DNA from 2 places in the Bradyrhizobium sp. NBAIM08 genome. Region 2 is predicted to be linked to the other one. Evidence: predicted binding sites of a transcription regulator. Region 2 holds the regulator's gene; the other holds the start of a gene.
The links. Region 2 encodes PhoB, which activates phosphate uptake and scavenging genes when phosphate is short. Its sites were predicted from a motif close to TGTCATNNANCTGTCAT; they were not measured.
Positions count from the first base shown of each region.

Region 1: phnF (phosphonate metabolism transcriptional regulator PhnF) is a predicted target of PhoB. The motif match lies at 8,678-8,694, and genes of this name have one in related genera.

Region 1 covers NZ_JADYVR010000004.1:350,111-365,179, reverse strand. Annotated here, with positions in the region: gene I6F37_RS16435 (selenium-binding protein SBP56-related protein) at 1-743, shown strand, start outside; gene I6F37_RS16430 (hypothetical protein) at 827-1,420, shown strand; gene I6F37_RS16425 (DUF1045 domain-containing protein) at 1,424-2,122, opposite strand; gene I6F37_RS16420 (alpha-D-ribose 1-methylphosphonate 5-triphosphate diphosphatase) at 2,141-3,334, opposite strand; gene I6F37_RS16415 (chloramphenicol acetyltransferase) at 3,331-3,999, opposite strand; gene phnC (phosphonate ABC transporter ATP-binding protein) at 4,174-4,989, shown strand; gene phnD (phosphonate ABC transporter substrate-binding protein) at 5,065-5,970, shown strand; gene phnE (phosphonate ABC transporter, permease protein PhnE) at 6,038-6,925, shown strand; gene phnE (phosphonate ABC transporter, permease protein PhnE) at 6,922-7,776, shown strand; gene phnF (phosphonate metabolism transcriptional regulator PhnF) at 7,913-8,644, opposite strand; gene phnG (phosphonate C-P lyase system protein PhnG) at 8,763-9,227, shown strand; gene phnH (phosphonate C-P lyase system protein PhnH) at 9,232-9,840, shown strand; gene I6F37_RS16375 (carbon-phosphorus lyase complex subunit PhnI) at 9,845-10,948, shown strand; gene I6F37_RS16370 (alpha-D-ribose 1-methylphosphonate 5-phosphate C-P-lyase PhnJ) at 10,945-11,841, shown strand; gene phnK (phosphonate C-P lyase system protein PhnK) at 11,834-12,631, shown strand; gene phnL (phosphonate C-P lyase system protein PhnL) at 12,654-13,352, shown strand; gene I6F37_RS16355 (alpha-D-ribose 1-methylphosphonate 5-triphosphate diphosphatase) at 13,365-14,513, shown strand; gene phnN (phosphonate metabolism protein/1,5-bisphosphokinase (PRPP-forming) PhnN) at 14,510-15,069, shown strand, end outside.
Region 2 covers NZ_JADYVR010000009.1:180,656-195,724, reverse strand. Annotated here, with positions in the region: gene I6F37_RS27920 (lysylphosphatidylglycerol synthase domain-containing protein) at 346-1,401, shown strand; gene I6F37_RS27915 (ATP-binding protein) at 1,448-2,740, shown strand; gene pstS (phosphate ABC transporter substrate-binding protein PstS) at 2,890-3,903, shown strand; gene pstC (phosphate ABC transporter permease subunit PstC) at 4,039-5,028, shown strand; gene pstA (phosphate ABC transporter permease PstA) at 5,033-5,878, shown strand; gene pstB (phosphate ABC transporter ATP-binding protein PstB) at 5,875-6,696, shown strand; gene phoU (phosphate signaling complex protein PhoU) at 6,708-7,424, shown strand; gene phoB (phosphate regulon transcriptional regulator PhoB) at 7,447-8,154, shown strand; gene I6F37_RS27880 (GcrA family cell cycle regulator) at 8,455-8,967, opposite strand; gene I6F37_RS27875 (aspartate aminotransferase family protein) at 9,427-10,635, shown strand; gene argF (ornithine carbamoyltransferase) at 10,635-11,570, shown strand; gene I6F37_RS27865 (Hsp33 family molecular chaperone) at 11,740-12,747, shown strand; gene apaG (Co2+/Mg2+ efflux protein ApaG) at 12,936-13,328, opposite strand; gene I6F37_RS27855 (OpgC domain-containing protein) at 13,524-14,780, shown strand; gene I6F37_RS27850 (SGNH/GDSL hydrolase family protein) at 14,780-15,069, shown strand, end outside.

The DNA.
Region 1 (15,069 bases), on a different contig from region 2:
ATCTGCTGGCGAATAAATATGGCCATCGTCTCCACTTCTGGGACCTTCGCGCCCGTCGCAACGTCCAGACCATCGACCTCGGCGCCAATCATCAGATGGCGCTGGAGGTGCGCCCCGCGCACGATCCGGTTCGCGAGTACGGCTTCGTCGGTGTCGTGGTCGACACCACCAACCTCGAAGCGTCGATCTGGACCTGGTGGCGCGAGGGCGGAAAATTCCATGCCGAGAAAACGGCGACGATCCCTCCCGAACCCGCGCCCAAGGAGAAGCTGCCGCCGCTGCTGCAGGGATTTGGCGCCGTGCCGCCGCTGGTGACGGACATCGACCTGTCGATGGACGACCGGTTTCTCTATGTCTCGTGCTGGGGCACGGGTGAGATGCGCCAGTACGACGTCAGCGATCCCAGAAAGCCGAAGCTTGCGGGCTCAGTCCACATCGGCGGCATCGCGCGCCGCACGCCCCATCCGAACGGCAAGCCCTTTGCGGCGGGTCCGCAGATGGTCGAGATCAGCCGCGACGGCCGGCGCGTGTACTGGACCAATTCGCTCTATTCCACCTGGGACGACCAGTTCTATCCCGACGGGGTTCCGGGTGTGGAAGTCATGGCCAATGTCGGTCGGAACGGCGGCCTCGAACTCGACAAGGACTATTTCGTGAGCTTCCCCGACGGATATCGTGCGCACCAGATCAGGCTCGAGGGCGGCGATTGTTCGACGGACTCATTTTGCTACCCGTCGGTCTAGATGGGACGCAGGCGAGCCCGGCCCTTGGCTGGCTGTGGCTCGCGCTTGTTGCGAGCGGTCTCTACCACGGGGTCAATCCGGGAATGGGATGGCCGCTCGCCGTTTCGGCCGGGCTCATGGACAAGAGCCCCCTCGCGCTCTTCCGTGCATTGTGGGCTCTGGCGGCCGGGCACCTCCTGGCAACACTTCTCGTGCTGCTGCCGTTCGCCTTCCTGCTCGTACTGGCCGAATGGCAGCGTCCAATCCAGATCGGTGCGAGTCTTCTCGTCATCGGCTTTGGCGTCTACCGGCTGATCGACCGGCGTCATCCGCGCGCGCTGGCACGAATTCCGCCGACGCAATTGGTGCTCTGGTCATTTGCCGTCGCCATCGCTCACGGCGCTGCCCTGATGCTCGTGCCGATCTATCTCGGGCTCTGCCAGGCCTTCGAGCTCGATGCCGGCCATCAGGCGGCGGGCGCGCTGATGACGGCAAATCTCGGGATGGCGGTGCTGGTGTCGCTGGTGCACGTTGCCGCCATGGTCGGCGCCGGCGGATGTCTGGCGTGGCTGGTCTACCGCCATCTGGGACTGAGGTTCGTCTCGCGAAGCTGGTTCAACCTGGATGCAGTCTGGGCGACCAGCCTCGTTCTGGTTGGCGCGGTGGCACTCGCTTTCAATCTTGCGGCCTCGCGCTGAGGTCTACCGCACCAAAGCCCATTCGCCGATGATGCGAAATCTTGCTTTGGCATCCTCCTGCTTGAACAGCGCGATGCGATCGACCGCGAGCGTCTCGATGCCGAGCGCCGCAAACCTTGCCCGCAGCATCTGAAGGATCGGCCCGCGCCGCTCCGCATCCAGCCGACCCGTCAAGGTCATGTGGAAACGGAATTCCTCCATCACGTAGGGATAGCCCCAGCGGTCGAGATAATCGCGCTGCCGCTCGCTGAGCTTCTCCGGCTTGCGCCGAGCGCGATCTTCCGCCGTCAGCGGGGCGCGAAACGGGTCGAACGCGCGAACGCAATCAGCGGCAAGTTGCTGGAGCGTTTCCATCGGCTCGGCCGGACTAACGGCAATGAAGCCGCTGATGGCATCGACCACTGGTCGGATTGCCGGGATCGGACGTGTCCTGCCCGCGAAGGCCGCGCAGGCGGCCAGCAGCTCGGCTTCGGTATTGCCAGGCGCCAGCGCCATCGGCGCCTTCAGCGTGGCGTGAAAGCCGTATTTGCGAGGATCGGCGCTGACCTCGCGCCAGTCGGGCGCGGCGTGCAGCGCCTGCTCTGGAAACGAAATCTCGCCGCCGCTGTAGGCGTCATAGCCGAGCAGCTCGGCGCCGAAGCGGGAGAGGGCGCTGTCGCGGCCTGCGGCATAATAGATCGCGTAGCGGGGGAAACCTGTCATTGCCTCAGCATAACCAATTTACGCCGCGACGACAGTCTCGCGCGGGGCCGCCACTGCGGTGAGCAGCCGCGTCGCGTCGGTGAGATGCACGAGCCTGCCGCCTGAGATCACCGCGATCACCCGCGGCCGCAGCTTCACGTTGTCGTCGACGAGGAGAATGTCAGCGCGGCGTCCCTCCGCGAGCAGGCCGCGATCGGTGAGGCCGGTCGCGCGCGCCGGGCCGGCGGAGACCAGATCCCAGGCCTGAGCCAGAGGCACCACGCCATCGGCGGCCAGGCGGAACGCGGCGAGCAGCTGCGCGGGATAATAATAGTCAGACGCCAGCACCGAGCAGAGCCCCTTGGCGATCATGTCGGAGGCCCTGGTCCAGCCGGTGTGGCTGCCGCCGCGCACGACGTTCGGCGCGCCGTAGACGATGGTATCGCCGTGGCTGGCCGCTGCGCGCGCCGTCTCCTCGTTGATCGGAAACTCCGCGATCAAGGCGCCGAGCTCGCGAAAGTCCCGGCGCATCGCCGGGCTCGAATCGTCGTGCGAGAGCATCCGCACCTCGGCCCCGCGGGCCGCAGCGGCCAGGCGTGACACCGAGGCGGGCACCTCGTCGGCGCGCGAGACCACGCGCTCGACCAGCCGGTCGAATTCTTCGCTCGACAGACCGGTGCGCTCCACCATGCGGTTGCGCTTGCGTGGGTTGGAGATGTCGGCAACGACGCCGTCCATATGATCGTTGAAGGCGAACAGGTCGACGCGGCCCTCGCTGAGCCACTGTGCGATCTCCGCTTCGGCATCGAGATTGAAGGTCTCGTGCCGCAGGTGGAAGCGGGTGTCGGCAGCGAATTGCGGACGCTGCCGCTCGATCGCCTCCATCAGGCCGCGCGCATTGTCGGCGCTGCGCAGGCCCGGCTCCCACGAGCAGGTCGTGGCGTGAAACACGGTAGTGATGCCGTTGCTGATCGCCTGGCGGTCGCTGTCGGCGAGCGCGACGTCGATCGGAAAGTCGACGCCGGCGCGCGGCATCATCTGGCGCTCGAAGGCATCGCCATGCAGATCGACGATGCCGGGCAGCACCAGCAGGTCACGGGCATCCAGCGCCAGCCGCGCCCGGCCGCGAGAGGCGTCGACCTCTGCAATGTCTGTTCCGGAGACGAGAAGGGAGGTTGCGACGAGCTCGGCGCCGATCAGGGCCCGGCCGCCTTCGATGAATATGTCTGTCACGCGACCGCGCTTCGTTTGCTGGCAGGAGAATTGGCGAGTGAGCTCGCTTTTGCTTCGTATGCCGAGAGGAAATCTTCAATCCCGAGCTTGCGGAAATTGGGCAGCGCCTCGCGCAACTTGTCGTGATCCCAGTCCCACCAAGCAAGCCTTGCGAGCCGTCCGGCGATCTCCTCCGAGAATCGCCGCCGCACGATGCGGGCCGGATTGCCGGCGACGATGCTGTAGGCCGGCACGTCCTTGGTGACGATCGCGCCGGCGGCGATCACCGCGCCGGTGCCGATGTTGCGGCCCGGCAGCACGATCGCGCCATGGCCGATCCAGACGTCATGGCCGATATGAACGTGATGCCGGCGGCGCCAGTCGAAGAACTCGAGATCGTCGCTCTCACCTTCGAAATAGGCGCTGGATCGGTAAGTGAAATGCGCCTGAGTGGCGCGATGCATCGGATGGTTGCCGGGATTGATGCGGGTCATCGCCGCGATCGAGCAGAACTTTCCGATGGTGGCGTAGGTGATCTGCGCATCGTTCACGACATAGGAATAATCGCCCATCGCCACTTCATGCAGGATCGTGCGCGCGCCGACCTCGGTGTAGGCGCCGAGCCTGGTCTCATGCAGCTTGGCCGAGGGATCGACGGTCGGCTGAACCGAAAGAGCTTTGGCCATGTTGCATCCGAAGTGCGAGGGCGGGAGTCTTTCTTCGAGCGGCCGGATGACGGTGTCGTGACAATGAGATGACAGGGGATGACGTGCGTAGGATGGCCGCACTGCAGCAGCCTTGTCACACAAGTGTTAACCACGGGCGTTAGCGGTTGGCTCCAGCTACTCTGGAGCCCCTCGATGCTGGTGGTTGAAGGCCTGACGTGTCGCTTCGGCGCGAAGGCCGCTGTGGACGATGCTTCGTTTCAAGTTTCCCCTGGCGGCTTCGTCGGGGTGATCGGGCGATCCGGCGCCGGCAAGTCGACATTGCTGCGGTCCATCAACCGCCTCATCGAGCCCTCCGAAGGCCGCATCCTGTTCGAAGGCGTCGACGTCACCGCGCTGCGCGGCAAGGAGCTGCGGCAGTGGCGTGCGCGGTCGGCGATGATTTTTCAGCAGTTCAACCTCGTCGGCCGGCTCGACGTCCTCACCAATGTGCTGATGGGGCGGCTGTCGACGGTGCCGACATGGCGGTCGCTGCTGCAGCTTTGGCCCGAAGAAGACAAGGCCATCGCGATGTCGGCGCTCGAGCAGTTCGACATGGCTGCCATCGCGGCCCAGCGCGCCGACCAGCTCTCGGGCGGTCAGCAGCAGCGCGTGGCGATCGCGCGGGCGCTGGTTCAGCAGCCCGACATTATCCTTGCCGACGAGCCGATCGCCTCGCTCGATCCCCGCAACACCAAGATCGTGATGGATGCGCTTCTGCGCATCAACAAGCATTTCGGTATCACCGTGCTCTGCAACCTGCATTCGCTCGATCTCGCCCGCAGCTATTGCGACCGCCTGATCGGGATGGCCGCGGGGCGGGTGGTGTTCGACGGCGCGCCGGCGGCCTTGACCGATCATATCGCGCGCGAGCTGTACGATCTCGAGGCGAATGAAGTCATGGATGTTGCGCCCGCGGATGCATCGGTCGGCACGGCAGTTCCTGCCCTCCGCACGGTTGCCGTGGCCTGATCGCTGCTTCTTTAAATCGAGCCTGGTCGTAGAGCCGGAACTCGACAGTTTCATAACCTTGAAATGGGAGACGTCATGATAGACCGTCGTACGATCGTTGCCGCTGCGGCCCTGGCATTTTCAGTTTCAGCCGCTGCGGCGCAGGACTGGAAGGCAAAATATCCTGAGTTGATCTTCGCAAAAGTCCCCGACGAGAATGCCTCCGGCACCACCAACCGCTGGACGCCTCTGACGGAGTACCTGTCCCGCGAGCTTGGAACCAAGGTCACGCTGCGCATCGCCAACGACTACGCCGCGGTGATCGAAGGTCAGCGTGCAGGAAACATTCACATTGCGATGTACGGCCCGGCGTCCTACGCGCGTGCCTACATCATTGGCGCGAAGGTCGAACCGTTCGCGATGGAGGTGAACGGCGACGGCACCAAAGGCTATTACTCGGTTCTCTATGTCAAAAGCGATTCGAGCTACAAGGACATTAAGGACCTGCAAGGCAAGAACCTCTGCCTCGTCGATCCCAATTCGACTTCCGGCAACAACGTGCCGCGTTTCGCGATGAACAAGATGGGCATCGACCCGGAAAAGTTCTTCGCCAAGGTGGTCTATTCGGGGAGCCATGAAAACGCGGTGATCGGGCTTTCCCAGGGCACCTGCGACGCGGCGTTCAACTGGTGGAACGACGAGAAGGAATCGAACCTGCTCCGGATGGAACGGAAGGGCATGGCGAAGGCCGCTGATTTCAAGATCATCATGAAGTCCGAGCAGATCGTGAACTCGCCGATGGCCTATCTCAGCAGCCTGCCTGACGACCTCAAGGCGGCGATCAAGAAAGCCGTGCTGGAAATTGCGGTGAAGGACAAGGCGGCTTTCGACAAGATCTATGAGGGGAAGCAATTGCCCTACGTCGAGGTCGACCACAAGGCGTATGAGGCCGTGATCGAACTGACCAAGTTTGTCGACAGCATTCGTAAGCAGAAATCCTGAGGGAAACGAAGGGTTGGACAAGGCGGGCAGATTGCAAGATCTGCCCGTCGGCTCTTCCGAACATCCCATGCGAACAGCAGTTCCCGAATTTCCGGAAGCCAGGCTGCGTGAGCTTGGCGATCGCTATGCCGCTGCAATTGCCGCCAAGCGCCGGCGCGTATGGCTCGGTGCCGCCGTCCTGATCGCCGTTGCCATTGCCGCGGGCTGGATGGGCGAGGTCAGTCTCGGAAATTTTGTCGAGAACTTCTGGCGCTTCCCGGCCTATTTCGTCAGCATCGCACCCAAATTTTCGTTCGCGACCGCATGGAGCGATTTGGCGGACTGGCTGTGGGGATTGCCGCGCTGGGCACGGCTTCTCGGGGATACGTTGCTGATAGCCTATATGGGCACCCTCTCGGGTGCGCTGTGCGGTTTCGCGCTTTGCTTCCTCGCCTCGGCCAATCTCGTGAAATCAGGAACGACTGTTTTCGTCACCCGGCGCGTTCTGGAGTTTTTCAGGACCGTGCCGGAGATCGTGTTTGCCCTGATCTTCGTGCTGGCCTTTGGTCTCGGGCCGCTGCCGGGCGTTCTGGCGATTGCAATCCATACCGCCGGAGCGTTGGGCAAGCAATTCGCCGAGGTTGTCGAGAACATCGACAGCAAGCCGGTCGAAGGGGTGGCGGCAAGCGGGGGCAGCTGGGTTCAGGTTGTTCGGTTCGGCGCGTTGCCTCAGGTCCTCTCGAACTTCGTGAGCTATGCCTTGCTCAGGTTCGAGATCAACGTGCGTGGCGCGGCCGTGATGGGCTTCGTCGGCGCCGGCGGGATCGGCCAGGATCTGATCGAGGCGGTTCGCAAGTTCTACTTCACCGACGTCAGCGCCATCCTGCTGCTCATCGTCCTTACCGTCATGTTGATCGACTTCCTGACGGAACGGTTGCGACACCGCCTGCTCGGGCTGGAGGGAAGCACCCGATGAGCTCCTTCAGTTTTGAAAACCGGGCCGGCATTGCCCATCGGTATCCCGACGTCTTCCGGACCGATTGGTGGCAGCGGGGAAGGATCGCAATACTCGTCGGCGGGACGGTCGGGCTGTTCCTGTTCGGGATCGTCCAGCTCGATATTCCCTTTAATCGGCTCTCCCTGGGCATGGTCAGGCTGGGCGAATTCGTCCAGCTCATGTTGCCGCCCAACCCGGGTTCTTGGGCGGAGGTTCTGAAATATCTGCATGCGCTCGGAGAGACGGTGTCGATCGCGTTTCTCGGCACCCTGGGCGGCGCGCTGCTCGCGCTGCCGGTATCCCTGCTCGCGGCGCGCAACGTGGTTGCAAACCGGATCATCCGCCTATTGACGCGTCGTGGCCTCGATACCATCCGTGGAGTCGACACTTTGATCTGGGCACTGATCTGGGTCGGCGTCGTGGGGCTGGGGCCGTTTGCCGGCATCCTGGCCGTGATCTGCAGCGATTTCGGAACGTTCGGCAAGCTGTTCTCGGAAGCGATCGAGGTCGCCGAGAAGAACCCCGCGGAAGGCGTTCGGTCATCGGGCGGCAACCATCTCCACAGCGTCCGCTTCGGATTGCTGCCGCAGGTGTTCCCGGTCTTGCTGAGCCAGGTGCTCTACTATTTCGAGTCGAATACGCGATCGGCGACGATCATCGGAATCGTTGGCGCTGGCGGCATTGGCCTTCAGCTTGCCGAACAGATCCGGGTGCTGGAATGGCAGAAGGTAACGTTTCTGATCCTGCTGATCCTGGTAACTGTATCGTCGATCGACTGGATTTCCGGCAAGCTGCGCTTCGCGATCATCGGCAAGCGGACGGTCGCCTAACGTCGTGCTGCAGTCTTATCCGTTCCGATTGGATCGGAACGGAGCTCTGATTTTTGTTTTGACGCGTTTTCTCGACGCAAATCGTTTCCACCCCGGATCAAGTCCGAGGGCAGGCTTCGCTGGAAAACGCTCTGATCTAAGCGTTCTCCACCAAAAACTCCACCCGCTCTGCCGCAAAGCGCGAGTGCTTCGTCACCAGCGGCTTGCCCGTGAGATCGTGGTCGGTGGCGTCGACCACCAGGATCGGCCGCCCCAGCGCCAGGTCGAGCCGTGCGGCGTCGCTCGCGTCGACAATCCCCGCGGTGATTCTCGTTGCGCCACGGCGATAATCGCGGACGCCGAAATGCTCCAGCAGCTTCGTCATCGAGCGCGTTGCCGCGAACACGGCGCCTGCATCCGGGAACAGCTCAGCCGAGAGCCAGGTGGTGGAAACACAGATCGGCGTGCGGTCGGCGAGGCGAATCGCCTCGATCCGCACCAGGGGCGCGCCGGTCTTAAGGCCCAGCTCCCGTGCGAGCTCGCGCGTCGCGACGTCATCGGTCGCCTCGATCAGCCGGCCATGCGGCTCGCGGCCATCGGCGCCGACGATCTCGGAGAAGCGCGTGCGCGAGCGCAGGGGATAAGCGAGCTTCTGCGCCTCGACATAGGTTCCGCTGCCGCGCTCGGCGCGCACCAGGCCGCGCTCGGCAAGCGCTGCCAGCGCGCGCCGCACGGTGTGGCGGTTGACGCGATAGGTTTCGGCGATCTCCATCTCGCCCGGCAATTTGTCGCCGGCCGCAAAGCGGCCGTCGGCGATGCCGCGCTCGATGCCATCGGCCACGAGGCGCCATAGCGCGACGCCCGAGGAGGCTGTGTCCTGCATGCTCATGTCGCGGGAAACCTACTCCAGAAATCACAGCATTGTCACGAAACAGTCATGGCGCGTCCGTATGAAGTTGTCTATTATTATAGACAACTTCGGTGCGGCAAGTTCTGTAGAAGGTTCGATGGACCAGGTGACCCAGCACAACGACCAGCAAGCCCAGCGCAAGGCCGCAATGGCGGTGCTGGCGCACGCGGAGGCGGGCGAGATCGCCGCTCGCCTCCGCAACTTGGCCCTCCCGGACCATCAGGATCTGCGCACGCCCGAGAACGGCCTCGTCATGCTGCGCGGCCGGGTCGGCGGCGACGGCGCGCCGTTCAATCTCGGCGAAGCGACGGTGTCGCGCGCCGCGGTGCGGCTTGCGAGCGGCGAGGTCGGGTTCGGCTACACGCTCGGCCGCGACGGTGAGAAGGCGCGTCTGATCGCGCTGTGCGATGCGCTGGTGCAGTCCCGCGATTTCGGCGGAGCGGTGGAGCGCGACGTTATCGCGCCGTTGCGCGAGCAGCTTATGGTCAGGCGCAAGCAGGCGGCGGCAGCGGCCGCCGCAACGAAGGTTGATTTCTACACCATGGTGCGCGGTGAGGGGTGAGATCATGACCACGATTGCGGAACTGCCGCCGGGTTTCGCCGACAAGGTGCTGTCGGCGCAATCGACATTTCGCTCGGTCATGGACGCCATGGCGCGGCCGGGCTCGGTCCAGCGCATCGTGCCGATGGCGGGGGCGCCAGGGCCGATGATGCGAGGCACCGCCGCGATCGCGCTGACGCTGTTCGACCACGACACGCCGCTCTGGCTCGACGCACGGATGGCGGAAAGCGCGGACGTGACGAAGTGGCTGAAGTTCCACACCGGAGCGCCGGTTGTGCAGGATTCGTCGGTTGCTTCGTTCGCGCTCATCAGTGACGGCGGCGCCTTGCCTTCGTTCGAATCCTTCGCGCTCGGCACCAGCGAGTATCCGGACCGGTCGACCACGGTCATCATCCAGGTCGACAGCCTCGCCTCCGGGCGCAGCTTCGAGCTGCGCGGCCCCGGCATCGACGGGGTCGCCACGCTGCAAGCGTCGATCAAGCCGTTCGACCTGTTCGAGCGCCTGAATATGAACGAAGCGCTGTTTCCGCGCGGCATCGATGTGGTGCTGGTCGCCGATGACGCCGTGGTCGCGATCCCCCGCACCACGCGCGTCGTGAGCAAGGGAAGCTAGAAGCATGTATGTCGCAGTCAAAGGCGGCGAACGCGCCATCGAGAACGCCCATCGCCTGCTCGCGCATAAGCGGCGCGGCGACCAGAGCGTTGCGGAAATCACGCTCGACCAGATCTCGGAGCAGCTCGGCCTGGCCGTCGATCGCGTCATGAGCGAAGGCTCGCTCTATGACCGCGAGCTCGCGTCGCTTGCGATCAAGCAGGCGCGCGGCGATTTGATCGAGGCGATCTTCCTGGTTCGCGCCTTCCGCGCCACGCTGCCGCGCTTCGGTGCCAGCGAGCCGGTCGACACCGGCACCATGCGGGTGCAGCGGCGGGTGTCGGCGACCTTCAAGGACATTCCCGGCGGCCAGATCCTGGGGCCGACCTTCGACTACACGCACCGCCTGCTCGATCCATCGCTCGCCCAAGGTTTTGTGCCGGAGAGGCCAGCTGCGGCCGAAGCCTCCACCGCGCCGACGCCGCGCGTGACAGACATTCTCGGGCGCGACGGGCTGATCGAATCATCGCCGGAAGCCGAGGACGGTGCCAGCGTCGGCGATCTCACCCGCGAGCCGCTGAATTTCCCCGCGGACCGTGATTTGCGCCTGCAAAACCTCGCGCGCGGTGACGAAGGCTTTCTGCTCGCGATGGGCTATTCCACCCAGCGCGGCTACGGCCGCAACCATCCCTTCGTCGGCGAGATCCGCTTCGGCGAGGTCGAGGTCGAATTCGTCGCGGAAGACGTCGGCTTCGCCGTGCCGCTCGGTGCGATCGAGCTGACCGAGTGCCAGATGGTCAACCAGTTCAAGGGCTCGGCGACCGAGGCGCCGTGCTTCACCCGCGGCTATGGCCTCGCCTTCGGCCAGAGCGAACGCAAGACCATGTCGATGGCGCTGGTCGACCGCGCATTGCGCGCCCGTGAGCTCGGCGAGGAGGCGCTCGCACCGGCGCAGGACGAGGAGTTCGTGATGTCGCATTCGGACAATGTGCAGGCGACCGGCTTCGTCGAGCACCTAAAGCTGCCGCACTATGTCGACTTCCAGTCCGAGCTCGGCCTGCTCCGAAAGTTGCGGCAAGAGTTTGCCGATGCCAATGCGCCCGATGCCATGAAGGAGGCCGCGGAATGAACGCGCCCGCCTACAATTTCGCCTATCTCGACGAGCAGACCAAGCGCATGATCCGCCGCGCGATCCTGAAGGCGATCGCCATCCCCGGCTATCAGGTGCCGTTCGCCAGCCGGGAAATGCCGATGCCCTATGGCTGGGGCACCGGCGGCGTGCAGGTCACGGCCGCGATCCTGGGGCCGCAGGACGTGCTGAAGGTGATCGACCAGGGCTCCGACGACACCACCAACGCGATCTCGATCCGCAAATTCTTCGCCAAGACCGCGGGCGTTGCGACCACGACGGCGACGGACGAGGCTACCGTGATCCAGACCCGTCACCGCATCCCCGAGACGGCGCTGAACGAGAACCAGGTGCTGGTCTATCAGGTGCCGATCCCCGAGCCGTTGCGCTTCCTCGAGCCGCGCGAGACCGAGACGCGGCGCATGCACGCGCTCGCCGAATACGGCCTGATGCATGTGAAGCTCTACGAGGACATCGCACGCTTCGGCCACATCGCCACGGCCTATGCCTACCCGGTGAAGGTCAACGCGCGCTATGTGATGGACCCGTCACCGACGCCGAAATTCGACAATCCCAAGATGGACAATTCCCCGGCGCTGCAATTGTTCGGCGCCGGCCGCGAGAAGCGCATCTACGCCATCCCGCCCTACACGCAAGTGGTGTCGCTCGATTTCGAGGATCACCCGTTCGAGCCCTACCGCTTCAACGCGCCCTGCGCGCTCTGTGGCGCGGAGAATTCCTATCTCGACGAGATCGTGACCGACGACAAGGGCGGGCGCATGTTCGTGTGCTCGGATACCGATTATTGCGAGGGCCGCCAGGCCGCCGGCCATCACGGCAGCCTCAGTGCCGCGCCGTACAAGGATAAGGCGCAGGAGGCCGCGAATGGCTGATCAGAATCTGGTCGAGAACGACGAGCCGCTGCTGGTCGCAAAATCCCTCAGCAAGTCGTTCGGCCGCATCAATGCCTGTCGCGACGTGTCGTTCTCGCTCTATCCCGGCGAGGTGTTGGCGATCGTCGGCGAATCCGGCTCGGGCAAGTCGACGCTGCTGCAAATGCTGTCGGGCCAGCTCGCGCCGAGTGCAGGCCATGTGTCCTATCGGATGCGTGATGGCGTCACCCGCGATCTCACGACGCTCGGCGAGGCCGAGCGCCGCTTCCTGTTCCGCACCGATTGGGGCTTTGTGCATCAAGACCCCGCGCAGGGCCTGCGCATGGCAGTCTCGGCCGGCGCCAATGTCGGCGAGCGGCTGATGGCGGTCGGGTGGAATCACTACGGCCGCATCCGTGAGACCGCGTCGGATTGGCTGACGCGCGTCGAGATCGACGTCGCGCGCATCGACGATGCGCCGCGCACCTATTCCGGCGGCATGCGCCAGCGCCTCCAGATCGCCCGCAACCTCGTTACCGAGCCGCGGCTCGTGTTCATGGACGAGCCGACCGGCGGCCTTGACGTATCGGTGCAGGCGCGCCTGCTCGATCTCTTGCGCAGCCTCGTCGCCGAGCTGAACCTCGCCGTCATCATCGTCACCCACGATCTCGCGGTGGCGCGCCTCTTGTCGCACCGCGTGATGGTGATGAAAGGCGGCCGCGTCATCGAGACCGGTCTCACGGACCAGGTGCTCGACGACCCGCGCGAGCCCTATACCCAGCTCCTCGTCTCCTCGATCCTGCCGCCATGAACTTTACGATATGAGCTTTCCAATGACCGCCATGATCGACATCACTGACGCCGGCAAGACCTTTACGATGCACCTGCAGGGCGGCATCGAGCTGCCTGTCGTGCGTGGCGTGACCTTCCAGGTCAATCCAGGCGAGTGCGTCGTGCTGTCGGGGCCGTCGGGCGCCGGCAAGTCGTCCATCCTGAAGATGATCTTCGGCAATTATCGCTGCGATAGCGGCTGCATCGGCATCCGCCATCGCGGCAAAGTGGTCGATCTTGCCACCGCCGAGCCACGCCAGGTGCTCAACATCCGCCGCTCCACCATCGGCTATGTCAGCCAGTTCCTGCGCGCGGTGCCGCGCGTCGCCACCATCGACGTCGTCGCGGAGCCGCTGATCGCGAATGGCATGAGCCGGGCAGACGCACAGGCGCGCGCCGGCGAGCTGCTGCATCGTCTCAACATCCCCGAACGGCTCTGGCAGCTTCCCCCCGCGACCTTCTCCGGCGGCGAGCAGCAGCGCGTGAACATCGCCCGTGGCTTCATCTCCGACCTGCCGATCCTTCTGCTGGACGAGCCGACCGCCTCGCTCGATGCGGCCAATCGCGCCGTGGTGGTCGAGCTGGTCGCTGAAAAGAAACGTCAGGGCGTCGCCATGGTCGCCATTGTCCATGACGACGAAATCCGTCATTTGATTGCCGACCGCATCGTCGACGTCACCGGCTTTGCCGCCGCGGCCTGAAGGAATGGGGAAATGAAGAAGGAATCCGTGATCGCCAACGCCAGGATCGTGCTGGCTGACCGGGTGATCGAGCAGGGCTGGCTCGCGCTTGCCGACGGCCGCATTGCGGAGATCGGCGAGGGGAGGGCGCCCGCGGGTGCCGAGGATGCCGGCGGCGATCTGATCATGCCCGGCCTGATCGAACTCCACACCGACCATCTCGAGGCGCATTACGTGCCGCGGCCAAAAGTGTTCTGGAATCCTGTCGCCGCCGTCATCTCCTATGACGGCCAGCTTGCGACCTCGGGCATCACCACCGTGTTCGATTCGCTCCGGGTCTGGCGCGAGGACGGCGCTGAGGAGGTCGATGGCCGCGCCGGCGTGCTCGCCGCCGCGATCACCACCGCGCGCGAGGCCAACCTGCTGCGCGCCGATCACTTCCTGCATCTGCGCTGCGAGATCCCGATGCCGAGCGTGGTCGAGGAGGCCAAGGAGCTGATCGACCGTCCCGACGTCAAGCTGATGTCGCTGATGGACCACACGCCGGGCCAACGCCAGTTTCGCGACGAGGTCAAGCTGCGCGACTATTACCGCGGCAAGGGCGGCGGCAAGACCGATGCCGAGCTCGACGAGCTGTTCGCAAAGCGGTTCGAATATCAAAGGCTCTACGCCGCGGCCAACATGCGCGAGATCGTGGCGCTGGCGCATCAGTACAACATTCCGCTGGCGAGCCACGACGACACCACCGAGGAGAACGTCGCGGACGCCGTGCGCGACCGCGTCTCGGTCGCGGAATTCCCGACCACGCTGGAGGCCGCGCGCGGCCTGCACCAGGCCGGCATCGACATCCTGATGGGCGCGCCGAACGTGGTGCGCGGCGGCTCGCACTCCGGCAACATCGCCGCGGTCGATCTCGCCCGCGAGGGCCTGCTCGACATCCTGTCGTCGGATTACATTCCGTCGAGCCTTTTGATGGCCGCGTTGCAATTGCCCGAGCATGTGCCCGCGATCAGCCTTCCGGCCGCGGTCCGCACCGTGACGAAAGCGCCCGCCGAAGCGGTCGGCCTCACCGACCGCGGCGAGGTCGCGACCGGCAAGCGCGCCGATCTGATCCGCGTCCATGTCGCAGGCCACGTTCCCGTGGTCCGCAGCGTCTGGCGCGAAGGACACCGCGTCGCATGAGCGAGATGGCGGCCACGGGCGAAGGCGAGACGGGTGCGATCGGCCCCGGCCGGCTCGTGCTCGTGGTCGGCCCCAGCGGCGCCGGCAAGGATACCTTGCTGCGGCTAGCCCAGGCGGCTTGCAGCGACGATCCCGACATCGTCTTCCCGCGCCGCATCGTGACGCGTGCGTCCTCGGTCGATGAAGACAATATCGCGGTCAGTCCCGACGAATTCCGCCGCGCGTGCGAGCACGGCGACTTTGCCGTGCACTGGGAGGCGCATGGGCATTCCTATGCACTGCCGCTCGAGATCAACGACGACGTCCGCGCGGGCCGCACCATCGTTGCCAACGTCTCACGCACCGTGATCGCTGCCTTGCGCCGGGCCTATGCCAACGTCGTGGTGGTCGCGATCACGGCGCCGCCGGACGTATTGGCGCAGCGGCTTGCCGCGCGCGCCCGGAAAAGCGATGGCGACATCGCCGAGCGGCTGTCGCGCAGCGTCGATGACGCCTCGGCACACGCCGATGTCACCATCCTCAATGCCGGCAGCGCCGACTATCACAGCCGCCAGCT
Region 2 (15,069 bases):
AGGCAGGCCGGCTCCATAGATTGACGTTGGCTTAAGGCGTGACGGAACATTGTGCGGCCGAAATCATCAAAACTTCATGGCCCCTGCGCAGGATCGCCTGGAGATTCGCGCCAAGCCTTGCCGACGAAAGCGCCAAATTCTGCACTGGGAGCTGCGACCCTGCCTAAAATATTGAAGGCACGTGTTTTTGTTCGAATTGGCGAATTCCACTTCGGCCGAAAACGCGCTAGTGGAGGGGCAGGGGGCATGCGCGATTCCGGCGCCGGCGGCGAGGGTTCGTTGAATGCCTGCGCGTCCGCCTGTCCGCCGGCCACCCTGGCCGCTGAAGCGTTGTTCGAGGTCTAGATGCTGGAAGCCATACGCAGGGCGACGACGTTTCTGCGCCAGAAGCAAGTCCTGCATAAGCTTGGAGTCGTGATCAGCATCGCGGTCATCGGCATCGCTTGCTACGTGCTCTACCACATGCTGCGCGGCATCGATTTCAACGAGGTCCTCGAAGCGATCAAGAGCACTGAGCCGAGCCAGATTGCGATGGCGGCGCTATTCGTCACTGCGGGCTATTTCACGCTGACCTTCTACGACCTCTTCGCCACGCGCGCGATCGGCCATGCCCATGTGCCCTATCGCATCAACGCGCTCGCGGCCTTCACCAGCTATTCGATCGGCCACAATGTCGGCGCCTCCGTCTTCACCGGCGGGGCGGTGCGCTACCGCATCTATTCGGCCTATGGGCTCAACGCGATCGACGTCGCAAAAATCTGCTTTCTCGCCGGCCTGACCTTCTGGCTGGGCAATGCCGCGGTGCTCGGCCTCGGCATCGCCTACCATCCGGAGGCGGCAGCCTCGATCGACCAGCTGCCGGTCTGGCTGAACCGGACACTGGCGCTGATGATCATCGTGGCGCTGATCGGTTACGTGATCTGGGTCTGGAGCCAGCCGCGGGTGGTCGGCCGCGGCCCTTGGACGGTGGTGCTGCCGGGCGGCCCGCTGACGCTGCTCCAGATCGCGATCGGCATCGTCGATCTCGGTTTCTGCGCGCTGGCGATGTATGTGCTGGTCCCCGACGAGCCCAATCTCGGCTTCGTGATGGTCGCGGTGATCTTCGTCTCGGCGACCCTGCTCGGCTTCGCCAGCCATTCACCCGGAGGCTTGGGGGTGTTCGATGCCGCCATGCTGGTCGGGCTCTGGCAGATGGACCGCGAGGAGCTGCTGGGCGGCATGCTCCTGTTCCGCGTCCTCTATTATCTGTCTCCGTTCGTCTTATCTGTAATCTTGCTGACGTTTCGAGAGGTTATAATCGGCGCCCGATCGAAGCGCTTGCAACAGGCGGCGCTCAAGCTGGACCCCGGCCCGGCGCCTGAAGCCGCCTATGTGAGAGAGCGCAGCGACAGCGGCGCCTGACCGGTGTCAGGTCCTTAAGGACAGTCCCCAGGAGAAGTCCGCCCCGATGGCGATCGACGCCCCCTCTTCTCCCTCCGCCCAGCCCTGGTCCGATCGGCTGCGGCACTCGACCATCATCCTGATCGCCGCGGCGCTGGCGCTGTCCGTCGTGGTCTCGCTCGGCGAATTGTCGGCGCTGCACGCTGCAATCGTGTTCCTCTGCATCGCGGCGGCTGCCTTGATCCCGTGGCGGCTGCACGATCCCGCCACCTCCCGCGACGACGTCAGACGCATCAACCCGGTCGAGAGCGCGGCGGTGGCCGCGGTGGTCGCCGGCATGCCGGATCCGGCGGTGCTGCTCGACCGGGCCGGCCGCGTCATCCACCTCAACGCCGCCGCCGCCCAGCTCGCGCCGGCGCTGCGCAAGAACGAGCTCGCCCAGTTCGCGCTGCGCTCGCCGGAGATCATCACCGCGCTGCGCGAGGCCATCGCGACCACCGAGCCGCGGCGCGCGACCTATCTCGATCATGTTCCGGTCGATCGCTGGATGGAGCTGATCATCACGCCGGTACCGGTGCCGACCAGCTTCGGCGGCGCCGACAAATGCATGCTGATGACCTTCCACGACCAGACGCCGCTGCGCCGGGTCGAGGAGATGCGCGCCGACTTCGTCGCCAATGCCAGCCACGAGCTGCGCACGCCGCTGGCGGCGCTGTCGGGCTTCATCGATACGCTCCAGGGCCAGGCCAAGGACGATCCCAAGGCGCGCGAGCGCTTCCTCGGCATCATGCACAACCAGGCCACGCGCATGGCGCGCCTGATCGACGATCTCTTGTCGCTGTCGCGGGTCGAGCTGTCGGCCCATGTCCGGCCCGACACCCTGGTCGATCTCGTCCCGATCATCCGTCAGGTCGCCGACGGGCTCGAGCCGCTGGCGCGCGAGCGTCAGGTCGAGGTGGACATCCACCTGCCGGAGCCGCCGGTGATGATCGCGGGGGACCGCGAGGAGCTGCTCCGCCTGTTCGAGAACCTGATCGAGAACGCGCTCAAATACGGCGCCTCCGGCGGGCGCGTCATCGTGTCGCTGACCTCGAGCGCCGCCGCTGACGGAACTCAGGAAATCCGGGTCATGGTCCGCGATTTCGGCCCGGGCATCGCGCCGGAGCACCTGCCGCGTCTGACGGAGCGCTTCTACCGGGTCGACGTCGGCGACAGCCGCTCGCAAGGCGGCACCGGGCTCGGGTTATCGTTGGTGAAACATATCCTTAACCGTCATCGCGGCCGCCTTTTGATCGAAAGCGTGCCCAGGCAGGGCGCCACTTTCACCGCCTGTTTTCCCCAGATCAAGACTCCGGCTTGATCGGAAACGCAAGCAATTTCAATTGCTTGGTTTCGTCATCCAACTGTCACGAAACCTTCGTAAAAGCACAGCCGACCGCCCCTAAAGCGGCGGCGCGGGGAGCGCGATCGGGCGCGGATGGCGCTTCGCTCCCCTGTATGGAGACCAGCATGAATTTCCTCAAAACCATGGTCGCTGCCGGCTTGGTCGCCGCATCGACGACGGTAGCCTTTGCGGCCGACATCACCGGTGCCGGCGCGACGTTCCCGTTCCCGATCTATTCGAAGTGGGCTGACGCCTACAAAAAGGAGACCGGCAACGGTCTGAACTACCAGTCGATCGGCTCGGGTGGTGGCATCAAGCAGATCCAGGCCAAGACCGTGACCTTCGGCGCCACCGACGCGCCGCTCAAGGCCGAGCAGCTCGAGAAGGACGGCCTCGTCCAGTGGCCGATGGTGATGGGTGCCATCGTCCCCGTCGTCAATATCGAGGGCGTGAAGCCGGGCGAGCTGGTTTTCGACGGCGAGACCCTGGCCAACATCTATCTCGGCAAGATCACCAAGTGGGACGATGCCGCGATCAAGAAGCTCAATCCCAGCGCGAAGCTGCCGTCAGAGGCCATCACCGTGGTCCGTCGTTCGGACGGCTCGGGCACCACCTTCAACTTCACCAACTATCTCTCCAAGGCCAGCGCGGACTGGAAGAGCAAGGTCGGCGAGGGCACCGCGGTCGAGTGGCCGGTCGGCGTCGGCGCCAAGGGCAACGAGGGTGTGTCGGGCAACATCAGCCAGACCAAGAACTCGATCGGCTATGTCGAATACGCCTATGCCAAGCAGAACAAGCTCACCCACACCGGTCTCGTCAACAAGGCCGGCAAGCCGGTGCAGCCGACCGTCGAGGCCTTCCAGGCGGCCGCCTCCAACGCCGATTGGTCCAAGGCTCCCGGCTATTACGTCATCCTGACCGAGCAGCCCGGCGAGAAGTCCTGGCCGATCACGGCGGCGACCTTCATCCTCATGCACAAGTCCGCCACCGACAAGGCGGCCGCGCAGGAAGCGATCAAGTTCTTCCGCTGGGCCTTCAAGAACGGCGGCAAGATGGCCGAGGAGCTCGACTACATTCCGATGCCGGACAGCGTCGTCCAGCAGATCGAGAAGACCTGGGCTGCCGAGATCAAGAGCTAAGGCGCTATATGTGTCCCGGACACGGTTCCGGGACGCTGCAAGATCTCCGCTCCGGATCGGCCTCCTGCCGCATCCGGAGCGCGCCACCAACAACAAGCGTAAATAAAACGGGTATAGGGGATCGGCGTGGCTGAGATGGCTGTTGAGAGCAATGTGATTGATGCTGCCGGTCCATATGATCGCGCCAAGGCCTTGAGCGCGTTCAAGCTCGGCGACGTCACCTTCTACTGGATCACGCGGTTGTCCGCGATCTCGGTGCTGCTGATCCTCGGCGGCATCATCATCTCGCTGATCGTCGGCGCCTTCCCGGCGATCCAGGAGTTCGGCATCTCCTTCCTGTGGACGCAGCGCTGGGCGCCCTCGGCCGATCCGCCGGTGCTCGGCGCGCTCGGGCCGATCTACGGCACGCTCGTCACCTCCTTCATCGCGATGCTGATCGCCATTCCCGTCGGTCTCGGCATTGCGATCTTCCTCACCGAGCTCTGCCCGCAATGGCTGCGGCGCCCGATCGGCATGGCGGTTGAGCTGCTCGCCGGCATCCCCTCGATCATCTACGGCATGTGGGGCTTCTTCGTGCTCGGCCCGTTCCTGGCCAACACCTTCCAGCCTTTCATGATCAGGGTGTTCGACGGCGTCCCCGTGCTGGGCGCGATCTTCGCAGGGCCCCCGTCCTATCTCAGCCTGTTCAACGCCGCGCTGATCCTCGCCATCATGGTGCTGCCCTTCATCACCTCGATTTCGGTCGACGTGTTCAAGACGGTGCCGCCGGTGCTGAAGGAAGCCGCCTACGGCGTCGGCTGCACCACCTGGGAGGTCGTCCGCAGCGTGGTGATCCCCTACACCCGCGTCGGCATCATCGGAGGCGTCATGCTGGCGCTGGGCCGGGCGCTCGGCGAGACCATGGCGGTGACCTTCATCATCGGCAACTCGTTCCGGATCTCCTCGTCGATCTTCGCGCCGGGCACGACGATTTCGGCGGCGATCGCCTCCGAATTTGCCGAGAGCGACGGCCTGCACCAGTCCGGCCTGATCCTGCTCGGCCTCCTGCTGTTCGTGCTGACGTTCTTCGTGCTCGCTGCCGCCCGTTTGATGCTGCTGCGCCTCGAAACCAAGGCCGGGAAGTGAAGCCATGAACCCGATCTATTCGCGCCGCCGCCGCTGGGACATCGTCATTCGCGGCCTCTGCATCGCAGCCGCCGCCTTCGGCGTCACCTGGCTCGCGCTGATCCTGGTCACGCTGCTCTACAACGGCCTGGCCGGGCTCAACCTCCAGGTCTTCACAGCTGACACGCCGCCGCCCGGATCGACCGAGGGCGGCCTGCGCAACGCCATCGTCGGCTCGTTGATCATGACCGTGATCGGCGTCGGCATCGGCGCGCCGCTCGGCCTGTTCGCCGGCACCTATCTCGCCGAGTACGGCCGCAACGACAAGCTGACCTCGGTGATCCGCTTCATCAACGACATTCTCCTGTCGGCACCCTCGATCATCATCGGCCTCTTCATCTATGGCGCGGTGGTGGTGCCGATGCGCGGCTTCTCGGCGATTGCGGGCGCGCTGGCGCTTGCCGTCATCGTGATCCCGGTCGTCGTGCGCACCACCGAAGACATGCTACTGCTGGTGCCGAATCCGTTGCGCGAAGCTGCCAGCGCGCTCGGCCTGCCGCGCTCGCTGGTGATCAAGCGCATCGCCTATCGTGCCGCGCGCTCCGGCCTCATCACCGGCGTGCTGCTGGCGACCGCCCGCGTCGCCGGCGAGACCGCTCCGCTGTTGTTCACGGCGCTGTCGAACCAGTTCTTCAGCCTCGGCCTGAACAAGACGATGGCGAACCTGCCTGTCACCATCAACAACTTCGTGCAGAGCCCCTACGAGTATTGGAAGCAACTCGCCTGGAGCGGCGCGCTGTTGATCACCCTGACCGTGCTTGCCCTTAACATTGGCGCGCGCATCCTTGGCGCCGAGAGGACTGCAAAATGAGTGAAATGTCTGTTTCCGTCAGCGCACCGTCCGTTCATCCCGGCTCGCAGCCCCTGCCCGAGGCGCCCGCCAAGGTCACGGCGCGCAACCTCAACTTCTACTACGGCGACCACCACGCGCTGAAGAACATCAACCTGGCGCTCGGCACCAACCGCGTCACGGCGTTCATCGGCCCGTCCGGCTGCGGCAAGTCCACCCTGCTGCGCATCTTCAACCGGATGTACGATCTCTATCCGGGCCAGCGCGCCGACGGTCAGCTGTTGCTCGACCATACCAACATCCTCGACCCCAAGCTCGACCTCAACCTGCTCCGCGCCCGGGTCGGCATGGTGTTCCAGAAGCCGACGCCGTTCCCGATGACGATCTACGAGAACATCGCCTTCGGCATTCGTCTCTATGAGAAGATCTCCAAGTCCGAGATGGACGACCGCGTCGAGAAGGCGCTGCGCGGTGGCGCGCTGTGGAACGAGGTCAAGGACAAGCTCAATGCCTCCGGCCTGTCGCTCTCCGGCGGCCAGCAGCAGCGCCTCTGCATCGCCCGCACCGTCGCGGTGCGGCCCGAGGTGATCCTGTTTGACGAGCCCTGCTCGGCGCTCGACCCGATCTCGACCGCCAAGGTCGAGGAGCTGATCCAGGAATTGTCCGAGAACTACACGATCGCGATCGTCACCCACAACATGCAGCAGGCGGCGCGCGTTTCCGACAAGACCGCCTTCATGTATCTCGGCGAGTTGATCGAGTTCGACGACACCAGCAAGATCTTCACGTCGCCGAGCGATCGGCGCACGCAGGATTACATCACCGGCCGGTTCGGCTGAGGAGACGGAACATGGGTTCTGAACATACCGTAAAGGCTTTCGACAGCGACCTTCAGGAGCTCACCCGCCTGGTCGCCGAGATGGGCGGCATCGCCGAGCGCATGATCGTCGATTCCGTCGACGCGCTGATCCGCCGCGACGTCGCGCTCGGCCAGCGCGTCGTCGCCACCGACGTCGAGCTCGACGCGCTGCAGAAGCGCATCGAGGAGCGCGCCGTGCTCACCATCGCCCGCCGCCAGCCGATGGCCGTCGACCTGCGCGAGATCGTCGGCGCGATGCGCGTTGCGACCGATCTCGAGCGCATCGGCGATCTCGCCAAGAACATGGGCAAGCGCGTCGCGGCGCTGGAGACGGATTTCCATCCGCTCAAGCTGTTCCGCGGCCTGGAGCACATGACCGACCTCGTGCAGCAGCAGGTCAAGTCGGTGCTGGACGCCTATGCCGCGCACGACCTGCCGGCGGCGATGGCGGTGTGGAAGGGCGACGAAGAAGTCGACGCCATCTGCACCTCGCTGTTCCGCGAGCTCCTCACCTACATGATGGAGGATCCGCGCAACATCTCGTTCTGCATCCACCTGATGTTCTGTGCCAAGAACATCGAGCGGATCGGCGACCACGCCACCAACATCGCCGAGACCGTGTTCTACATGATCGAGGGCCAGGCGATCACCGACAAGCGGCCGAAGGGCGACATGACGACCTTCGCCACGACGGTGCCGAACACCTGACGACTTAAGGAGCTACGACCACATGGGCGCACGCATTATGGTGGTTGAGGACGAGGAAGCTCTCACCGAGCTTCTTCGCTACAACCTCGAAGGCGACGGCTATGACGTCGAGACGGTGATGCGCGGCGATGACGCCGACACCCGCCTCAAGGAGCACATTCCCGATCTGATCGTGCTCGACTGGATGCTGCCGGGCCTGTCAGGCATCGAGCTGTGCCGGCGGCTTCGGACCCGCCCCGAGACCAAGCAGCTGCCGATCATCATGCTCACCGCGCGCGGCGAGGAGAGCGAACGGGTGCGCGGGCTCGCGACCGGCGCGGATGATTATATCGTCAAGCCGTTCTCGGTGCCGGAGCTGCTTGCGCGCGTGAAGGGCCTGCTCAGGCGTGCGAGTCCCGAGCGCCTCGCCACCGTGCTCGCCTATGGCGATATCGAGCTCGACCGCGACAAGCGCCGCGTGGCGCGCTCGGGCCGGCCGATCGATCTCGGTCCGACCGAATATCGCCTGCTGGAGTTCTTCCTGGAGCATCCCGGCCGCGTGTTCTCGCGCGAGCAGCTGCTCGACAGCGTCTGGGGCCGCGACATCTACATCGACGAGCGCACCGTCGACGTCCATATCGGCCGCCTGCGCAAGCTGCTCAACCTTGGCCGCGAGCAGGACCCGATCCGCACCGTCCGCGGCGCCGGCTACGCGCTGGACGATCGCTTCGCGAAGGCTGAGCAGACGTAAGGCGCCAGCGACAGCTGGTTTGGCGAACTGCGGCGCCGATCTCGGCCGTCATCCCGGGGCGCGCGCAGCGCCAGCCCGGGATCTCAGCGCGAGCGCTTGCGCTGTTCGCGATTAGCCACAGGACGTGGTTTGGCGAAGACTCGGAGTGACCATCTCGCGCAACGATTGCGCCCCGCGGTTACGGATCCCCGCCTTCGCGGGGATGACACCGAGCGATTGGGAGCCGTCATCGTGTGACGGCTGCAGTCTTGGCGATCAAGCTTGGCGATCAAAGCTTGGCGATCAGGGAATTCCGCAAGCTCACCGCGTGCCCGGTTTCGGTGCTGCGCGACGGCGATCCGCTGCGGGCTGATAGGCCACGCGCGAATGCTGGGCACAATAGGGCAGGCCGGAGAGCGCCTTGCCGCCGCAGAAGAAGAAATCCGGGCTCGAGGGATCGCCGACCGGCCAGTGGCAGGTCGCCTCGTTCAATTCCAGCAGCGACAGCCGCTGGCTCATCGGCACCACGTTGTCGTAGGTAACCGGCTCGGCTTCCAACTCGACCTCGAAGGCCTGCGCCAACGCGGTGTTGCCGCGCGCGACGGGGCGGGTCACCCGCATCATATGCTGCGCGGGCCGTGCCTTGCGCGGCCGCGGCGCTGCCGATGAAGGGCTCTTGGCGCGGCCGGACAGGCCGAGCCGGTGCACCTTGCCGATCACGGCATTGCGGGTCACATTGCCGAGCTCCGCCGCGATCTGGCTGGCCGAAAGTCCGGCCTCCCAGAGCTTCTTCAGCTGCTCGACGCGATCATCGGACCAGGTCAAAACCGTCATTGCACCCTTTCCCTCGCTGCGCGCCTGCCATCCTGGGGCCTTCGCAGCGAATGCTTTAGCCTTGAAAAACCCGTGCCGTCAGAATCCCTTAAGGCTCGCCGGGCGCGCTCAAGCCGCCCGAACGTTTACGCCGGTACATGAGGACTTCTGGGATCAGAACTGCTGCACGAGATGTCGTATCTGACAGTCCAAACGCTACAATATGGCGTGACTCCCGCGCAAGAGTCCGCCGACTCGCTTCCACATGTTCCGTGGTGAAAAACCCGCAAAATCGGCACCGCAAGACTACGGAATCAGCGTTTCGCGAGGCTTTCCGGGCGGCATTGACACCCGTCTTGCCAGGCATAAGATAGTGCCACGTGCCGCCCTTAAAAGGCGGCACGTTTCGTTTTCCGGGGCCGGTCGATGGTGCGTCGCGCAATGCATGCCTCACGCCGTCCGCAACATTCAAGTGACGTCATGACTAACAGCGCAGCGCCGCATTTGCTCCCCGTTTTCGCCAGGGCCGACCTCGGTTTCGAGCGCGGCGAAGGCTGCTGGCTGATCGCGACCAACGGCGATCGCTATCTCGATTTCACCTCGGGTGTCGCGGTGAATGCGCTCGGCCATGTCCATCCCGCGCTGGTCAAGGCGTTGCAGGAGCAGGCGACCAAGCTCTGGCACATGTCGAACCTGTTCCAGAGCCCTGACGGCGAGAAGCTCGCAAGCCGCCTCTGCAATGAGAGCTTTGCGGACTTCGTGTTCTTCTGCAATTCCGGCGCCGAGGCGCTGGAAGGCGTGATCAAGCTGGTGCGCCACCATCACTTCTCCAAGGGGCATCCGGAGCGTTACCGCATGATCACCTTCGAGGGTGCCTTCCATGGCCGCACGCTGGCGACGCTCGCCGCCACCGGCTCTGCGAAATATCTCGAGGGCTTCGGTCCGCCGATGGACGGCTTCGATCAGGTGCCGCACGGCGACCTCGACGCCGTGAAGAAGGCGATTGGTCCGCACACCGCCGGCATTCTCATCGAGCCGATCCAGGGCGAGGGTGGCGTTCGTTCTGCACCTCACGCCTTCCTGAGGGCGCTGCGCGAACTCTGTAACGAGCGCGGCCTGTTGCTCGCCTTCGACGAGGTGCAGACCGGCATGGGCCGCACCGGCGAGCTCTTTGCCTACAAGCGCACCGGCGTCACACCGGATGTGATGTCGCTCGCCAAGGCGCTCGGCGGCGGCTTTCCGATCGGCGCGGTGCTGGCGACCGCGGACGCGGCGGCCGGCATGGGGCCCGGCTCGCACGGCTCGACCTTCGGCGGCAATCCGCTCGCGATCTCGGCTGCCAATGCCATGCTCGACGTCATGCTCAAGCCCGGCTTCTTCGACCACGTGCAGAAGATGTCGCTGCTGCTCAAGCAGAAGCTTGCCTCCGTGATCGATCGTCATCCTGATGTCGTCAGCGAGGTGCGCGGCGAGGGCCTGCTGATCGGCATCAAGGCGGTGGTGCCCTCGGGCGATCTCGTCGCGGCGCTGCGCGCCGAAAAGCTGCTCACCGTCGGGGCCGGCGACAATGTCGTGCGCTTCCTGCCGCCCCTGATCGTCACGGAAGCGGAGATCGAGGACAGCGTCGGCCGGTTAGAGCGCGCCTGCGCTGCGATCTCCTCCAGCCAGACCAAGCGGGCGGCAAGCTGATGAGCACGACGCCCAACAAAGCTCCCAAGCACTTCCTGGACATCAACGAGCTGCCGCTCTCGGAGCTCAAGAGCATGCTCGCCGCCTCTTCGGCGATGAAGGCGAAGCAGAAGGCGCAGCAGCCGGTCAGGCCGCTCGAAGGCAAGACGCTGGCGATGATCTTCGAGCGTCCCTCGACCCGCACCCGCGTCTCGTTCGACGTCGGCATGCGCCAGCTCGGCGGCGAGGCGATCATGCTCACCGGCGCCGAGATGCAGCTCGGCCGCGGCGAGACCATCGCCGACACCGCGCGGGTTCTGTCGCGCTATGTCGACGCCATCATGATCCGCATCCTCAACCATGATGCGCTGCTGGAGCTTGCGGCCAACGCCACCGTGCCCGTCATCAACGGCCTGACGCGGCGTTCGCATCCCTGCCAGGTGATGGCCGACCTCATGACCTATGAGGAACATCGCGGCCCGATCGAGGGCAAGACGGTGGCTTGGACCGGCGACGACAACAATGTGCTGGCGTCCTGGGCCCATGCCGCCGAGCGCTTCAAATTCCAGCTCAATGTCGCAACGCCGCCGGAGCTCGCACCGAAAAAGGCCATGCGCGACTGGATCAAGGCGACGGGCGCGCCGATCGTGCTCGGCACCGATCCGGAAGCCGCCGTGCGCGGCGCCGATTGCGTCGTCACCGACACCTGGGTGTCGATGGGCGACAAGGAGGGCGAGCACCGCCACAACGTGCTCAAGCCCTACCAGGTCAATGCCAAGCTGATGTCGCTGGCCAAGGCGGACGCATTGTTCATGCATTGCCTGCCGGCCCATCGCGGCGAGGAGGTCACCGACGAGGTGATCGACGGGCCGCAATCGGTCGTGTTCGACGAGGCCGAAAACCGCCTGCACGCGCAGAAGGGCATCTTGGCCTGGTGCTTCGACGCGGTGAAGTAGCCTTCTTGTAGCCCGGATGAAGCGCAGCGAAATCCGGGGTTCTCAACGCGTGGAAAGACCCCCCGGATTGCGCTGCGCTCCATCCGGGCTACGCACTCGTCGTTCCGCGGACGACGGAATGCGGGCGTGCCTCTTTCAATTTGCATCGAACGACCCCAGATAAAGCGCCATGGTTTCCCAGTCTCCTGACATGAACACCGGGCCTGAAGGCCCGGTTCGCGCGCCATCATCGGTTCCGATCGATGACGCCGTGCTGCCTTACGAGGTCGACGCGCTTGACGTGCGCGGGCGCCTGGTGCGGCTTGGCCCCGCGCTCGACGACATCCTCACCAAGCACGATTATCCCGCAGCCGTGGGCAAGCTGCTCGGCGAGGCCATCGTGCTGACGACGCTGCTCGGCTCGACGCTGAAATTCGAGGGCCGCTTCATTCTTCAGGCCCAGACCGACGGTCCGGTGTCGTTCCTGGTGGTCGACTACAAGGCCCCGGACCGCCTGCGCGCCTATGCGCGCTTTGACGCCTCGCGCCTGGGCACGGCCAAGGATTCCGGCACGCTGCTCGGGCGCGGCCATCTTGCCATGACCATCGACCAGGGCCCCGACATGAGCCGTTACCAGGGCCTGGTTGCGCTCGACGGCGGCAGCCTGGAAGACGCCGCCCACGAATATTTCCTGCGCTCCGAGCAGATCCCGACGCGCGTGCGCCTCGCGGTCGGCGAGGAGTGGCGCTCGAGCGACGGCGGCAAGCATCGCTGGCGCGCCGGCGGCATGCTGATGCAATTTCTGCCGAAGGCGCCGGAGCGCGCGCGGCAGGCGGACTTGCATCCCGGCGATGCGCCCGACGGCACCGAGGTGCACAGCGTCGCGGAAGACGATGCCTGGGTCGAGGCACGCTCGCTGATCGAGACGGTCGAAGACGTCGAGCTGATCGATCCCGAGCTCTCCGGCGAGCGGTTGCTCTACCGCCTCTTCCACGAGCGCGGCGTGCGTGTGTTCAATCCGCAGGTGCTCGAGGCGCGGTGCTCCTGCTCGCGCGATGCGGTCGCCGCGATGCTCAAGAGCTTCTCGCACGACGACCGCGCCGCCATGGTCAAGGACGACAAGGTCGTCGTCACCTGCGAGTTCTGCTCGTCGGTGTATCAGTTCACGCCGCACGAGGCGGGCGTCGAGGACGCCTGAGCCTACCCGCGTCGCTGCACTCGCAATGTCGAGTGGAGCAGTGCCACACGCGCGGTGTCATAGCCCGACTTGATCGGGCGATCCAGTACTCCGAGACGATGCTGATCGAAACGAGAGGCCGCGGCGTACTGGATGCCCCGGTCACGCCGGGGCATGACAGTTGTGAGTGTTACGGCGAACTCGCCTCTCTAATTCAACACCCGCTTGTTGTCGGGGCTGTCCAGCGAAAACGTCGGCACGTCGATCTCGAAACGCTCGCCGGTTTCGCTGACCATCTGGTAGCGGCCGGTCATGAAGCCCGAGGCGGTCGAGAGCGGCACGCCGGAGGTGTATTCGAAGCGTTCGCCGGGGGCGAGGATCGGCTGCTCGCCGACCACGCCTTCGCCCTTCACCTCCTGCTGGCGGCCGGAGGCATCGGTGATGATCCAGTGCCGTGTCTTGAGCTGCACGGTCTCCTCGCCCGAATTGGTGATGACGATGGTGTAGGACCAGAAGTAGCGCGAGCGGTCGGCCGACGATTGCTCCGGAACAAAGTTCGGCTCGACGGTCACTTCGATCTGGCGGGTCACGGCGCGGTACATGGCTGTCATCATACCGAAATCCGCCCCGGGAACCAAACCCCCGCGGGCGCCTTGGCGACATCGTCCCGCCAGAATTGGCGGGAAAGCACACCATCGAGGGAGACACCCTGATGTGATCCGGACGCTTTGCGAGACGACAGCCGGACCATTACACTGCTTCAACGTCGCGATTTGCGGAAGGGTTTCCAGGCCCCGATGACCATTGCCGACCAAGTGACGGGATCGACCATCGCAGGAACCGCGGGCGCCAAGCCTGCGGGGACCAAGGCGCGCGCCGCGGCACCGGCCATCACGCTGCCCGCCATCGGCGAGCGCGAGCTCCGGCTCGATCTGTTCCGCGGGCTCGCGCTGTGGCTGATCTTCATCGACCATCTGCCGCCCAGTCTGCTGACCTGGTTCACGATCCGCAATTACGGCCTCAGCGACGCCACCGAGATCTTCATCTTCATCTCCGGCTACACCGCGGCCTTCGTCTATGGCCGGGCCATGCTGGAGAGCGGCGTTCTCATCGCCACCGCGCGCATCCTGCGCCGGGTCTGGCAGATCTACGTCGCCCACGTCTTCCTGTTCACGATCTTCCTCGCCGAGATCTCCTATGTCGCGACCAGGTTCGAGAACCCGCTCTACACCGAAGAGATGGGCATCATGGACTTCCTCAAGCAGCCCGACGTCGTCATCGTGCAGGCGCTGCTGCTGCGCTTCCGTCCCGTCAACATGGACGTGCTGCCGCTCTACATCGTGCTGATGCTGGCGCTGCCGCTGATCCTGTGGTCGATGAAATGGCGGCCGGACGTCACGCTCGGGCTGTCGGTCCTGCTCTACGCGGTGACCTGGGAGTACGACCTTTACCTGTCGGCCTATCCGAACGGCTTCTGGGCCTTCAATCCGTTCGCCTGGCAATTGCTGTTCGTGTTTGGTGCCTGGTGCGCGCTCGGAGGTGCGCGTCGCATGTCGGGCATCCTGGCCTCGCCCGTGACGATGTGGATCTCGATCGCCTATCTCATCGCGGCGTTCTACGTGACCTTGACCTGGTACGTGCCCCAGCTCTCCCAGTTCATGCCGAAGCAGATCGAACAATGGATGTATCCGATCGACAAGACCGACCTCGACGTGCTGCGCTTCGCGCACTTCCTGGCGCTGGCGGCGCTGACCGTACGCTTCCTGCCCCGCGATTGGCCGGGCTTGAAATCGCGCTGGCTACGACCATTGATTCTATGTGGTCAGCATTCGCTCGAGATCTTCTGCCTCGGCGTCTTCCTGGCCTTTGCCGGCCATTTCGTCCTCGCCGAAATCTCCGGCGGGCCGGTCATGCATGCGTTGATTAGCCTCTCCGGAATCCTGATCATGTGGGGGGTGGCCTGGGTCATTTCGTGGTACAAGCGTGTGGCTGACAAGAGCGGTGCGAAAACCAAAAACGCCGTCGGCAACGCCGATCTGGCGGGAGGGGGCTGATGAAGGCGAAGGTTCTCCTGAGCCTGGTCCTGCTATGCGGTAACCTCGCCGCGCCCACGGCGCGCGCGGGCGATGCCGCGTCTGCCGCATCCCCTATGCCTGCGGCCTGCGAACTGCCGTCCTATCTGCTGACCAGCGAAAGCCAGCTGCCCAAGGTCGCCGAGGCGATCAAGGCCAGCAAACCGCTCGACATCCTGGTGATCGGCAGCCGCTCGACCACGATTCCGTCGTCGGAGAGCAGCTCCTATCCGGCGCGCATGGAGGCGATCCTCAAGGAGAAACTGCCGCC